DNA from 3 places in the Caulobacter sp. GW821-FHT05F04 genome. Region 3 is predicted to be linked to each of the others. Evidence: riboswitches for the same ligand, from Rfam matches in the RefSeq annotation. Region 3 holds a riboswitch; each other region holds the start of a gene.
What was found. A riboswitch is a leader RNA that binds a small molecule or an ion and turns the genes downstream of it on or off. The one in region 3 is predicted to bind glycine.
Positions count from the first base shown of each region.

Region 1: it holds a riboswitch for glycine, as region 3 does, so the genes downstream of both, gcvT (glycine cleavage system aminomethyltransferase GcvT) here and AC07R7_RS11245 (TonB-dependent receptor domain-containing protein) in region 3, are expected to answer to the same signal.
Region 2: it holds a riboswitch for glycine, as region 3 does, so the genes downstream of both, AC07R7_RS04760 (TonB-dependent receptor) here and AC07R7_RS11245 (TonB-dependent receptor domain-containing protein) in region 3, are expected to answer to the same signal.

Region 1 is NZ_JBWKSF010000002.1:158,073-162,315, forward strand. It holds gene AC07R7_RS05250 (zinc-dependent metalloprotease) at 1-2,043, shown strand, start outside; glycine riboswitch at 2,092-2,182, shown strand; gene gcvT (glycine cleavage system aminomethyltransferase GcvT) at 2,347-3,459, shown strand; gene gcvH (glycine cleavage system protein GcvH) at 3,475-3,840, shown strand; gene gcvPA (aminomethyl-transferring glycine dehydrogenase subunit GcvPA) at 3,911-4,243, shown strand, end outside.
Region 2 is NZ_JBWKSF010000002.1:76,221-80,463, forward strand. It holds gene AC07R7_RS04750 (RNA pyrophosphohydrolase) at 1-9, opposite strand, end outside; gene AC07R7_RS04755 (divergent polysaccharide deacetylase family protein) at 32-1,213, opposite strand; glycine riboswitch at 1,505-1,619, shown strand; gene AC07R7_RS04760 (TonB-dependent receptor) at 1,903-4,243, shown strand, end outside.
Region 3 is NZ_JBWKSF010000003.1:529,983-534,225, forward strand. It holds gene AC07R7_RS11235 (response regulator transcription factor) at 1-223, opposite strand, end outside; gene AC07R7_RS11240 (ABC transporter substrate-binding protein) at 312-1,343, shown strand; glycine riboswitch at 1,609-1,697, shown strand; glycine riboswitch at 1,701-1,792, shown strand; gene AC07R7_RS11245 (TonB-dependent receptor domain-containing protein) at 1,923-4,243, shown strand, end outside.

The sequences.
Region 1 (4,243 bases), on a different contig from region 3:
CCGGACGGGGGCCTTCTGGTCGATGTGACCAGCTTCCTCACCCGTGACGCCCAGGGCGTCGCCAAGACGCTGAAGCGCGGCAAGCAGGGCGACTTCCGTCTGAACGACGGCCTGTCCTACGCCGACACCGGCGCGGTGAACGTCTTCCCGCTGAACGTCGAGCTGGAGGCGGTCGAGACCTTTGTCGGCGACGATCCGGGTTCGGAGGTTCGCGGCATCGTCCCCGACCCGCGCAACGTGACCCTGGCCCTGCACCACTCGTTCGTGGCCCTGCCCGAGCCGGGCTATCAGCCGCGCCAGAACGATCCGCGCGTGGGCGTGATCGACCACACCGTGGCCGACTATTCCGCGCCGCTGGGCGAGCCGCTGGTCTATCGGCTGGTCCATCGCTTCCGGCTGGAGAAGACCGATCCGACCGCCGCCCGCTCGCCGGTCAAGAAGCCGATCGTGTTCTATGTCGACCGCGCGGCGCCCGAGCCGGTGCGCTCGGCGCTGATCGAGGGCGGCCGCTGGTGGAACCAGGCCTTCGAGGCCGCCGGTTTCATCGACGCCTTCAAGGTCGAGCTGCTGCCCGAGGGCGTCAGCCCGCTGGACGCTCGCTACAGCGTCGTCAACTGGGTGCACCGCCAGACGCGCGGCTGGTCGTATGGCCACGCGGTGGTCGACCCGCGCACGGGGGAGATCATTAAGGGCGACGTGCTGCTGGGCTCGCAGCGCGTCCGCCAGGACCGGCTGATCTTCGAGGGACTGGAAGGCGCGGCGGCCACTGGCAAGGGCGGCCCCAACGATCCGATCGAGATCTCGCTGGCCCGCATCCGCCAGCTGTCGCCGCACGAGATCGGCCACTCGATCGGCCTGCAGCACAACTTCGCCGCCAGCACCTATGGCGACCGCGCCTCGGTGATGGACTATCCGGCCCCGAGGATCGCCATCAAGGGCGGCCAGCTGGACTTCTCCGACGCCTATGGGCGCGGGATCGGCGCCTGGGACAAGTTCGTGATCGACTGGCTGTATGGCGTCGCCCCGGCCGGCGTCGACGAGAAGGCCTGGCTGAAGGCCAAGGCCGACAAGAGCCAGGCCGACGGCCTGCGCTATGTCTCCGACGACGATGCGCGCGGGCAGGACACGCCGCATCCGGTCGGCGCGGTCTGGGACAACGGTTCCGACCCCGTCGTCGAGCTCGACCATCTGATGGCCGTGCGCAAGATCGCGCTGGACCGTTTCGGCCTGGCCAACCTGCCCAAGGGCGGGTCGGTGGCCGATCTGCGCCGCGTGATCGTGCCGATCTACATCTTCCATCGCTATCAGGTCGACGCGACGGCCAAGCTGGTCGGCGGCGTCGACTTCACCTACGCCGCCGAGGGCGATGGCCGGGAGGCCAGCAAGATCGTTCCGCCCGCCCGCCAGGCCGCCGCCATCGACGCGCTGCTGAGGACGCTGGCGCCCGCCGCGCTGGACCTCTCCGACAAGACCCTGGATGTCCTGACCTCGGGCCAGTCGCAGGGCGCCGACAAGGCCAATGATGTCGAGACCTTCGGCCAGGGGCCGGTCTTCGACCTCCCCGCGACCGCCGACGTCGCCGCCGACCTCGTCTGGGGCGACCTGTTCGCGCCGGCGCGCCTGAACCGTCTCATGGAGGCCAAGCGCCGCGATCCGGCCCAGCCGGGTGTCGAGGGGCTGTTGGACAAGGCCCTGGCCTTCGCCGCCTTCGATGGCAAGGCGACGGGCCGCCAAGCCGAGCTGGCGCGTCGCGTCCGCCAGAGGATGGTGGTCAACCTGGCCAACGCCTTGGGCGACAAGGACCTGTCCCCGACCGCGGCCACCGTGATCCGCGCGCGTCTGGCCGACTGGGGCAAGGGCCTCAAGGCCGTGACCGCAAGCGACGCCGCCGACCGCGCCCAGGCTCGCGCCCTGGCTGGTGTCGTCACCGATGAAAGCGGCGACCGCCTGGCCGGGCTGATCGAGGAAGGCAAGGCCAAGGTCGTCATCCCGCCCGGCCCGCCGATCGGCGAGGACGACTGGTTTGGGGGCATCGGCCTCTGACGTGGCAGGCCGTGCTTGACTCGCACGGCCGCCTCCCGCATCACCCCGAAGACCCTCGCGGGAGACATCGGGATTCGCTCCCGAGGCCGAAGGCGCAACCGCCCCGGAAACGCTCAGGCAAAAGGACCGCGCGGGTTTAGGAACGCTGGAAAGAGGCCTCCCGAAAGGGCGGCTCGCCGAAGGAGCAAGGCCAAACCCGTCCGGCAGAGGGGCGAGGCCGGAATCTCTCAGGTCCAAGGGACAGCGGGGGCGACTTGCCGGCGGACGCCGGTCCCGTCGCCGACCCCGCTTGGAGCCTGTCCAGTGTCCGATCAAGACCTCAAGAAGACCCCGTTGTACGAGGCCCACGTGGCGCTTGGCGCGCGCATGGTGCCGTTCGCCGGCTACTCGATGCCGGTGCAGTACAAGGACGGGGTGCTGAAGGAGCACCTCTGGACCCGCGAGCACGCCGGCCTGTTCGACGTCTCGCACATGGGCCAGGCGCGCCTGCGCGGTAAGAACCCGGCCAAGAGCTTCGAGAAGGTGGTCTCGGCCGACTACCAGGGCCTGAAGGCCGGCAAGCAACGCTATGGCGTGCTGCTGAACGCCGAGGGCGGGATCATCGACGACCTGATGACGGCGCGCCCCGACAACGACGGCCTGTTCGTGGTGGTCAATGGCGCCTGTAAGGACAACGACTACAAGATCATCGCCGAGGCCCTGGCCGGCGAGGCCACGGTGACCCGCCTGGAGGACCGCGCGCTGCTGGCGCTGCAAGGTCCGCAGGCCGCCGCCGTCCTGGCCGCTCATGTTCCGGAAGCCGCCGGCATGGTGTTCATGGACACGCTGGCCCTGACCGCCTTCGGCGTCGACGCGATCATCTCTCGCTCGGGCTATACGGGCGAGGACGGCTACGAGATCTCGGTCCCGGCCGACGCCGCCGAGCGCATCTGGAACACCCTGCTGGCCGACGAGCGCGTCAAGCCGATCGGCCTGGGCGCGCGCGACAGCCTGCGCCTGGAAGCGGGCCTGCCGCTGTACGGCCATGACCTGGACGAGACGGTCTCGCCAATCGAGGCCGGTCTGAACTTCGCGGTCGGCAAGTCGCGCCGCGAGGCTGGCGACTATCTGGGCGCGGCCCGGATCGCCAAGGAACTGGCCGGCGAGCTGTCGCGCGTCCGCGTCAATCTGAAGGTGCTGGAAGGCGCGCCGGCCCGCGAAGGCGCCGAGATCGCCGACGAAGCGGGCAATGTCATCGGCAAGGTGACCAGCGGCGGCTTCGCCCCCAGCCTGGGCTTCCCCATCGCCATCGGTTTCGCCCCGCCGGCCTATGCGGCCGTGGGGACGAAGCTCAAGGTCATCGTTCGTGGAAAGGCCGCCGCCGCTGAAGTGGTCGCCACCCCGTTCGTCGCCAACCGTTACGTCCGCAAACTCTAATCAAGGGCCCAGGCAATGCGTTTCACCAAAGATCATGAATGGGTCATCGTCCAGGGCGACGTGGCCACCGTCGGGATCACCGCCTACGCCGCCGAGCAGCTGGGCGACGTGGTGTTCGTCGAGACGCCCGAGGCCGGCAAGGTCGTCAAGCAGGGCGAGCAACTGGCCGTCGTCGAAAGCGTCAAGGCCGCCTCCGACGTCTACGCCCCGGTGTCGGGCGAGGTCGTCGAAGGCAATGCCGAGCTGGGCGATGCGCCGGAAACCGTCAACGCCCTGCCGGAAAGCGGCGGCTGGTTCGCCAAGATCAAGCTGAGCAACCCGGCCGAGGTCGACGCCCTGATGGACCGCGACGCGTACGAAGCGTTCCTGAGCACGCTCTAGCTCCACCGCCGTAGACACCCCCCATCCCCGCCCCTTCCCCCATTGAGGGGGAAGGGAGAAGGACCGAAAGATGCGTTACCTCCCCCTGACCCCCGAAGACCGCGTCGAGATGCTCGGCGCGATCGGCGTCAAGTCGATCGACGACCTGTTCATCGACGTGCCGGCCTCGGCCCAGCGTTCCGGAACCGTCGACCTGCCGCTGCACGCCGGCGAGATCGAGGTCGAGCGCGAGATGGCCGGCCTGGCTCGTCGCAACCGCTCGGCGGGGGAGGGACCGTTCTTCTGCGGGGCCGGCGCCTATCGCCACCACGTGCCCGCCACGGTCGACCACATCATCCAGCGGTCGGAATTCCTGACCAGCTACACGCCCTATCAGCCGGAAATCGCCCAGGGCACGTTGCAG
Region 2 (4,243 bases), on a different contig from region 3:
CTCGGTCATGCCGAGCCTTTTTCCACGAGTTCTAGCGGTGCGCCAGGGCTGACGCCGGGGCCAGCTGCATGCCGCGCGCCTGCAGGCCGGCGGCCCAGATACGCACCTGGTTGATCGTCACCGGATAGGCGAAGCCCGAGCCCAGCGCCTGTCCGCGACCGGCCGCGCCGGTCTCAAGGGCCTTGAGCTGAGTGTCGATGGCGCCGGCCGAGAGCTCGTCGTCGATCACGCGGTCGGCCGAGGCGCGCGGGATCGGGCCGGCGCGGCGGGCGGCCAGGCCGTCGTCGACGAAGGCCAGGCCCCGCGACTTGAGCACGCCGTTGAAGGTGGCCATCGCCTGGTCGTTGTCGACGAAGCGGGCGCCCAGATAGTTCGACAGGCCGAAATAGCCGGTGGCGCGCGACATCAGCCATTCCAGCTTGCGCACGGTGTCTTCGGGCCTGTTGGCGGCGATCAGGGTGTAGGGACCCGGATCGTTGGCCGGATAGTCGGCCGGCTCCATCGGGGTCTCGAGCAGCACCTCGTGGCCATGGGCGCGGGCCAGGTCGATCCAGCCCTGCAGGCCCTCGGCATAGGGCGCGAAGGACAGGGTGATCTCGCCCGGCAGGGTCTCGATCGCCGCGCGGGTGGTCTGGGCGTTGAGGCCGAGCCCTCCGATGACCATCGACACCTTGGGGCGGCCGTTGGGCGTGAAGGGGCGAGCATAGGCCTCGGCCGCGGTGCGGCCGTCGGCGCCGATGATCGGCAGAGGGCCGCCGCCGGGGCCCGGCGCGGTCAGGCCGGCGATCGGGGCCTGGGCCAGGCCCGGGCCCTGCTGGATCGGCGGCAGGTTCTGCAGGCCCTCGGCGGCCGGCGCCTTGCCCTCTTCGGGCTTCACCGGGGCGAAGGGATTGGCCGACAGGTCCAACTGGCCGGGCGCCAGTTCGGCCCCGTGCGGATCCTCGCCGCCCAAGCCCTCGCGCCAGCCCTCCGGCGCGTTCTTGGTGGCGCCGATCTTGGTCAGCTCCAGGCGAATCACCGGCGAGCCGGCGTGCGGGTCGCTGGTGATCAGAACCAGCGTCGCCAGCGAGGCCAGGAACAGGCAGGCCGCGCCGCTGGCGCCGATGAAGGGATTGCTGACCGCGGCCATCAGCTTGGCGCGCAGGTCGCCGGACCCGCCCGGAGCGGGCGCGGCGGCGGCATAGGCGGGCTTACGCGAAAAGGATACGGCCATGACCTCTTAAGGCTAGCGGGCAAGCTTCGAATATATGGTTAACGAGGTATGGCCGTATGGCGTTCTGATGACCTTCTGGCCGCGGCGCGGCGACGCGGGCGCCGCTGAAATTGGCGTTTTCTGCAATCGCCGCAGGCGTTGAACGCTGAGTGCGGTCACGGGCGGTCTGATCGGTTGACGGGCGCGGCCCCGGCTCCTTCCCTGGAGTCCTCTCGCGGGAGAGATCGGGCCCCGGCCCGGCGCTGAAGGCGAAACCGCCCCGGAAACGCTCAAGCAGAAGGACCGCGCGAGATGTTGAACGCTGGAAAGCAGGGCGCGTAACGCCCTCGCCGAAGGAGCAAGGCGACCGCCCGTCCATCGGAGGCGGGGCGCTGAATCTCTCAGGCCCAAGGACAGCGGGGGTGCGAAGGCGAGCCGTCCCGGCCCGCTCAGACCCACGCGTGCGCCAATGCAGATCTAGGTATTTCCATATCGATATAGCCAAATGCAATGAACGCGATCGTCGTGCACGACTTTCGTGAGATATCTGTTAGATATATAATATGAATATATTCAAAGTGTTCATAAATCGAACATGGATGCGTAACGTTTCCACTTTGTGATTATGTGGATGCGATCCGAGAAATTCTTAGTTTACCTGCGATGAGGCGTTGATGACGTTGCCCTGGTCAAAATGATCGGGGATAGTCATGACCACTCGCATACCTGCACACGCCGCCGTTCGTCTTAGGGCGCTGCTGCTCGCCGCCTCGGTTCTGGGAAGCGCCACGCCGGTCCTGGCCCAGGAAGCCGACAAGGCGGCCGAACTGGAAACCGTCGTGGTGACCGGAAAGCGCCTGTCGGAAGCCAGCGTCGCCATCGGCACCGACCACGCCACGGCCACCGTTTCGATCACCCGCGAGGCTCTGTTGTCCGCGCCGGCGGGGATCACCGGCCTGAAGATGCTGGAGAGCCTGCCGGGCTTCAACGTCCAGGCCAACGACGCCCTGGGCATGTACGAGTTCGGCAATTCGGTCTCGGTGCGGGCCTTCAACTTCCAGCAGATCGGCTTCCTGCTGGACGGCATCCCGATGGGCCGCAGCGACCAGTTCGGCGGCAGCCCGATCTATCGCTATGTCGACAACGAGAACCTGCTGCGGGTGACCGCTTCGGCCGGGGCCGGCGACGTCGCCCTGCCCAGCTATGCCTCGCTGGGACCCATCGTCGACTACTTCACCCAGGCCCCGTCGGAGGAGATGGGCGGCGCGATCAGCCAGACCTTCGGCAGCGACGACCTGCGCCGCACCTTCCTGCGCCTGGAATCCGGCAAGGTGGGTCCGCTGTCGGGCTATGTCAGCGGTTCTTGGATCAAGGGCGACCTGTGGCGCGGCCCGGGCACGATCGATCGCAAGCACTACGAGGGCAAGCTGCAGTACGACCTGCCCAACGGCGGCGACATCAGCTTCCAGACCGTCCACAACGATTATTTCGACTATGACAGCCCGTCGATCACCAAGGCTCAGTACGCCGGAACGGCGGGCGACGTGTTCGGCCGCCAGGGGCGCTATTTCGCCTATCTGGGCGCGGTGCCCACCTCGGTTCCGTTCGGCACGCCGCTGTCGATCCCGACGGGCAGCTTGCCGGAAGCCGTGGCGGGGGTGCCGTACTCCAACGCCAACTACGCCCAGTACTACAAGTTCGCGGTCAACAAGCGGAAGGACCACCTGTACGGCCTGACGCTGAACACGCCGATCACCGACAACTTCGACCTGACCACCACGGCCTATTACGAGGACAAGGGCGGCTACGGCGTCTCGCCCGAGGCCTATTCGACCTCTAAGTCCAGCTATGACGCCGAGGTCGGCAAGGTGGCCGGCATCGTCGCCCCGCGCGGCATCCAGTACGGCCTCTCCGGCATCGACGGCATCCGCAAGGGCGTCACCGCCAAGGTCGCCTGGCGCCTCGGCTTCAACAAGATCGAGGCCGGCCTCTGGCTGGAGAACGACGACTATCACCGCACCCAGAACCGCTACAACGTCGAGAACGGCAATCCCGACGGCAAGCCGCTGTTCAACGAGCGGGTCCACGCCCAGCGCGACTACAAGTCGCTGCGCGAGACCAAGCAGTTCTTCGTCAAGGACACCGTCACCCTGCTGGACGCCAAGCTGAAGCTGGAGCTGGGCTTCAAGGCCACCGACATCGACTACAAGATCGCCGGCTATCGCAATCCGTTGGACTACATCAACGGCCGCCACCCGATCCTGAAGGACAACTGGAAGGACAGCTTCCTGCCCCAGGTCGGCGCGGTCTACAGCGTGACCGGCCGCGACCAGATCTTCGCCTCGTACTCCGAGAACATGGCCCTGCCGCGCGGCGCCGACGACATCTTCTCGGCCGCCAGCCCGACCGTCGCCGGCCCCGATCCCGAGACCTCGACCAACTGGGAGCTGGGCTACCGCGCCAACCACAAGACGTTCAACGCCTCGATCGTGGCCTACCAGACCGAGTTCAAGAACCGCCTGCAGGCCTTCGCCTCGCTGGTGCCCGGCGGCGGCGGCACGACCGAGACCTTCTACCAGAACGTCGGGGCGGTGAAGGCCAAGGGCGTCGAGTTCAGCGGCCAGTGGAAGCCGGAGATCTTCGCCGGCAAGGCCTATTTCAACGCCAACGTCTCGTACAACGACGCCAAGTTCCAGGACGACGTCCTGAACTACCGCGCCAGCACCACGGCCGCGCCGGCCACCCTGGCCGTCGCCGGCAAGAAGGTGCCGGACTTCCCCGACTGGGTGTTCCAGGGCGGCGTGACGCTGGAGCCGTTCGATGGCCTGCTGATGAACGTCTCGGCCCGCCACCTGGAGAGCCGCTTCACCAACTTCGTCAACAGCGAGAAGGTCGGCGGCTACACCATCGTCAACGCCTATATCGACATCGGCGACGGCTTCGCGGCCGGGCCGTTCAGCCAGGTCAAGGCGCGGGTCAACATCGATAACCTGTTCGACAAGGACTATCTGGGCACGATCAACACCACGGTGAACACGCCGGCCAGCTTCC
Region 3 (4,243 bases):
TCAGCACGCCCTCGCGGCGCAGCCGGCCCAGGATCTCGAAGCCGTCGATGTCGGGCAGGCCGATGTCCAGGACGACGGCGTCGAAGTCGGCCCCATGCGCCAGGGCCAGGGCCAGGGCGGCCTCGCCGGTTTCGGCGCAGACGGGCTCGTGCCCTTCGCTCTCCAGCGTCGCGGTCAGGGAGCGACGCAGAGGCGGATCATCCTCGACAACCAGTATCTTCATCGGGGATGTAGGAACCGAACACGCAGGGGAGATCATCATCCGACGCCGATTGTCTCATCAGGTCAAGAGACGCGGGGCGCTAGCGATCGTGGCGGCGCTGGCCCTGGCGGCCGCGCTGGCCGGCTGCGCGCCGAAGTCGATCGGACAGGCGACCAGCGGCTGGGATATTCGCGCCGCGGAGCGCGAAGGCGAGCTCGTCGTCTATCTCAACACCGATGTCCACCAGGTGATTGGCGAGGGCTTCCGCGAGCGCTTTCCCAAGATCAAGGTCCGCTTCGTCGAGTTGGCCGCCAAACCGATGCAGGCGCGCCTTATCGCCGAGACGGACGCGGGCGCGCCGGTCGCCGACGTGGCCTGGAGTTCGTCGATGGACATCCAGGTCAAGCTGATCAACGACGGCTACGCCCAGACCTATCGCAGTCCGGAGGCCAAGGGCCTGCCGGCCTGGGCCGTCTGGCGCGACCAGGGCTTCGGCGTGACGGCCGAGCCGATCGTCTTCGCCTACAACAGGAAGGCGCTGAAGGAGTCGGAGGTGCCGCGCAGCCACGCCGAGTTGCTGGCGGCCCTGCGCGCCGACCCCGAACGCTGGCGCGGCAAGATCGCCATGTACGACCCCGAAAAGAGTGGGGTCGGGTTCATGTACCTGTCGAGCGACCTGCAGGCCTATCCGGACGCCTGGGCGTTGTATGACGCGTTGGCCAAATCGGAGCCGGGCCTGTTCGTCCCGGGCGCGCCGCTGCTGACCAGCCTGTCGGGCGCGCACGATCTGGCCTACGACATGAACGGCTTCTACGCCGACTGGTGGGCGCGCCATCGCAACGCCGACATCGGCTATGTCGTGCCCAGCGACTATCACCTGTCGCTCTCGCGCGTGGCCTTCATCACCCGTTCGGCGCCGCATCCGAAGGCGGCCCGGCTGTTTCTGGACTATCTGATGTCGGACGAAGGGCAGAGGCGACTGGCCCAGGCCAGGTTGACGCCGATCCGTCCCGCCGGCGGCGCGCCGGCGCTGGGCGCGGCCGGCCGGCCGATCCGTGTCGGTCCCGCCCTACTGGCCAATTTCGACCAGGGGCGGCGCGCCGAATTGCTGGCGCGCTGGAAAGCCGCCCGCGACCGTTGATGTTGCCTAAATATAGATCAAAATCTGCCTGAAAAATCATCATTTTCGGACAGTTTCACGAAAGCTTGGCGGTTTTTGCCGCTGTGTTCGATGAGCCCAAGCTGTCACCGACCTGTCACCTTCGCGGATCGCGCGGCGACGGACGAACGCGCGTCGTGCCCACCGGTTGAGCTCAGGGGGATTCCTTTCGTCCTCATCGCGCGCCGGGCAACATTGTACCGGATTTCGACGCTTTGACGCGATGGGGCGAGCCGGTCGTACTGGCCTGGCTCTCGCGGAAGAGATCGGGTCAGCCCGACGCCGAAGGCGCAACCGCCCCGGAAACGCTCAGGCAACAGGGACCGCAGAGCACGAGGACGCTGGAAAGCAGGACCGCTCCACAAGTGAGCGGCCTCGCCGAAGGAGCAAGGGCGCGACCGCGTCTGAATCTCTCAGGCCAAGGGACAGCGGGGGCAGAGGAACCGCCTGGCGGAGTCCGGGAAGGCGCACGTCTTTCCGAGCGCCGCGACCGACGCGACCGAACAAGCGGGCGCGCGGGAGAGAGCGACTGTCGACTGCTGAAACATAGGGGATCTTACCTTGACTCTTTCACGCCAAACTCGCCGGGGACTGCTGCTGGGTTGCAGCCTGGTTCCCGCCGTCCTGGCCCTGCACGGCGCCGCCTTCGCCCAGGACGCCGCCCAGGGCGCCGCCAAGACCGACGACACCAGCGTCGGTGAGATCATCGTCACGGCCTCGCGCATCGACCGCGCCGGCTTCGAGGCGCCCACCCCGACGGTGCGGGTCACCGCCCAGGACCTGAGCGTCGGCGCCCGTCCGAACATCGCCGCGGCCCTGAACGACCTGCCGCAGTTCCGCGCCACGACCTCGGCCCAGACCACCGGCACCAACACGGGCGCGGGCAACGCCCCGGTCGACTTGCGCGGCCTCGGCATCAGCCGCACCCTGGTGCTGCTGGATGGCCGCCGCTTCTCGGGCGACAATGACCTGAACCTGATCCCTAGCGTCCTGACCAAGGGCGTCGACGTCGTGACCGGCGGCGCTTCGGCCGCCTGGGGCTCCGGCGCCGTGGCCGGCGTGGTCAACATCAGCATCGACCGCACGTTCACCGGCCTGAAGCTGGGCGTGGAGGCGGGCGAGTCCTCGTACCATGACGCCAAGCAGGTCCGCCTCGAGGCGGCGGCGGGCAAGAGCTTCGCCGACGGCCGCGGCCACTTCGTGATCGGCGGCGAGTACATCGACAATGACGGGGTCATCCCGAAGAACAGCCGGCCGAACATCGGCCGCTGGGCCACGGTGTCGAACGGCGCGGGCCGCTTCATCCTGGCCCCCAACGTCGGCTTCTCGAACGCGGCCTACGGCGGCCTGATCATGTCGGGCGTGCTGAAGGGCCAGGCCTTCAATCCCGACGGTAGCCTGCGCACCTTCAACGCCGGCACGGTGATCGGCACCAACTCGGTCGGCGGCGAAGGCCCTTCGAACGACGACCTCTCGCCCCTCGTCACGCCGCAGAAGCGCTACGCCGCCATGGCCAGCGTCACCTACGACCTGACCGACAAGATCAAGATGACGGCCGAGCTGCGCCGCTCACGGATGTGGAACAACTACATCTGGTTCGGGGACCACAACCGCGGCAACCTGACGATCAAGTCGGACAACGCCTATCTGCCGACGGCGGTGAAGTCGGCCCTGGCGGCGGCGGGACAGACCTCGTTCACCATGGGCCGCTTCAACACCGAGGCCTATCCGACGATCGACTTCGAGCGCGTCTCGACCCAGGGGACTATCGCGTTCGACGGCGCGTTCGGCGACGGCTGGCGCTGGAGCGCCTACTACAGCCACGGCGAGAACGAGAACAATATCGACACCCCTGGGTTCTTCCTGACCCAGAACTACGCCAACGCCGTCGACTCGGTGATCAGCCCGACCACCGGCCAGCCGATCTGCCGGGTCGCCCTGACCAACGCCTCGACCAACTGCGTGCCGATCAACCTGTTCGGCCAGGGCGCGCCCTCGAAGGCGGCGCTGGACTATGTGACCGGTACGCCCAGCCAGCGCGAGACCAGCAAGCTGGACGTCGGCGGCTTCAGCTTGCGCGGCGAGCCCTTCAGCCTGCCTGCCGGCCCGGTCTCGGTCGCCGTCGGCGCGGAGGCCCGCAAGGAGTCGGTCAATCGCACGGTCGGCGCCCTGGACGCGGCCAAGGCCTTCACCACCTTCAGCTTCTCGGCCATGGCCGGCGACTACAGCGTCAAGGAGGCCTTCGCCGAAGTGCTGGTGCCAGTCGTCCGCGACGTGCCCGTCTTCAACAAACTTGAAATCAACGCCGCCGCGCGCGTCTCCGACTACAACACCACCGGCTCGATCTGGTCGTGGAAGCTGGGCGCCACCAACGAGTTCTTCCCGGGCTTCCGGGGACGGATCACCAAGTCGCGCGACATCCGCTCGGCCAACCTGAACGAACTCTTCACCACCAGCACGACCGGCTACAACACCATCGTCGACCCGAAGACCAATTCCAGCGTCTACGTGCTGACCAATGGCGGCGGCAATGCGAACCTGACGCCCGAGACGGCCAAGACCTTCACGACCGGCTTCGTCTATTCGCCGCCGGCCCTGCCGGGCTTCAACATCTCGGTCGACTATTTCGACATCGACATCGACAACGTGATCACCACGGTCTCGGCGCAGGACATCGTCACGCGTTGCGCCAACGGCAATGCCGACATGTGTTCGCGGGTCACCCGCGACGCCACCGGCGGGATCTCGCGGATCGTCTCTACCTATGTCAACCTGGCCAACTACAAGACCGACGGCGTCGACGCCGAGATCTCGTACGCGACCAATCTCGACCGCCTGATCCCCGACGCGCCCGGCCGCATCCGCGCCCGCTGGCTGATGAC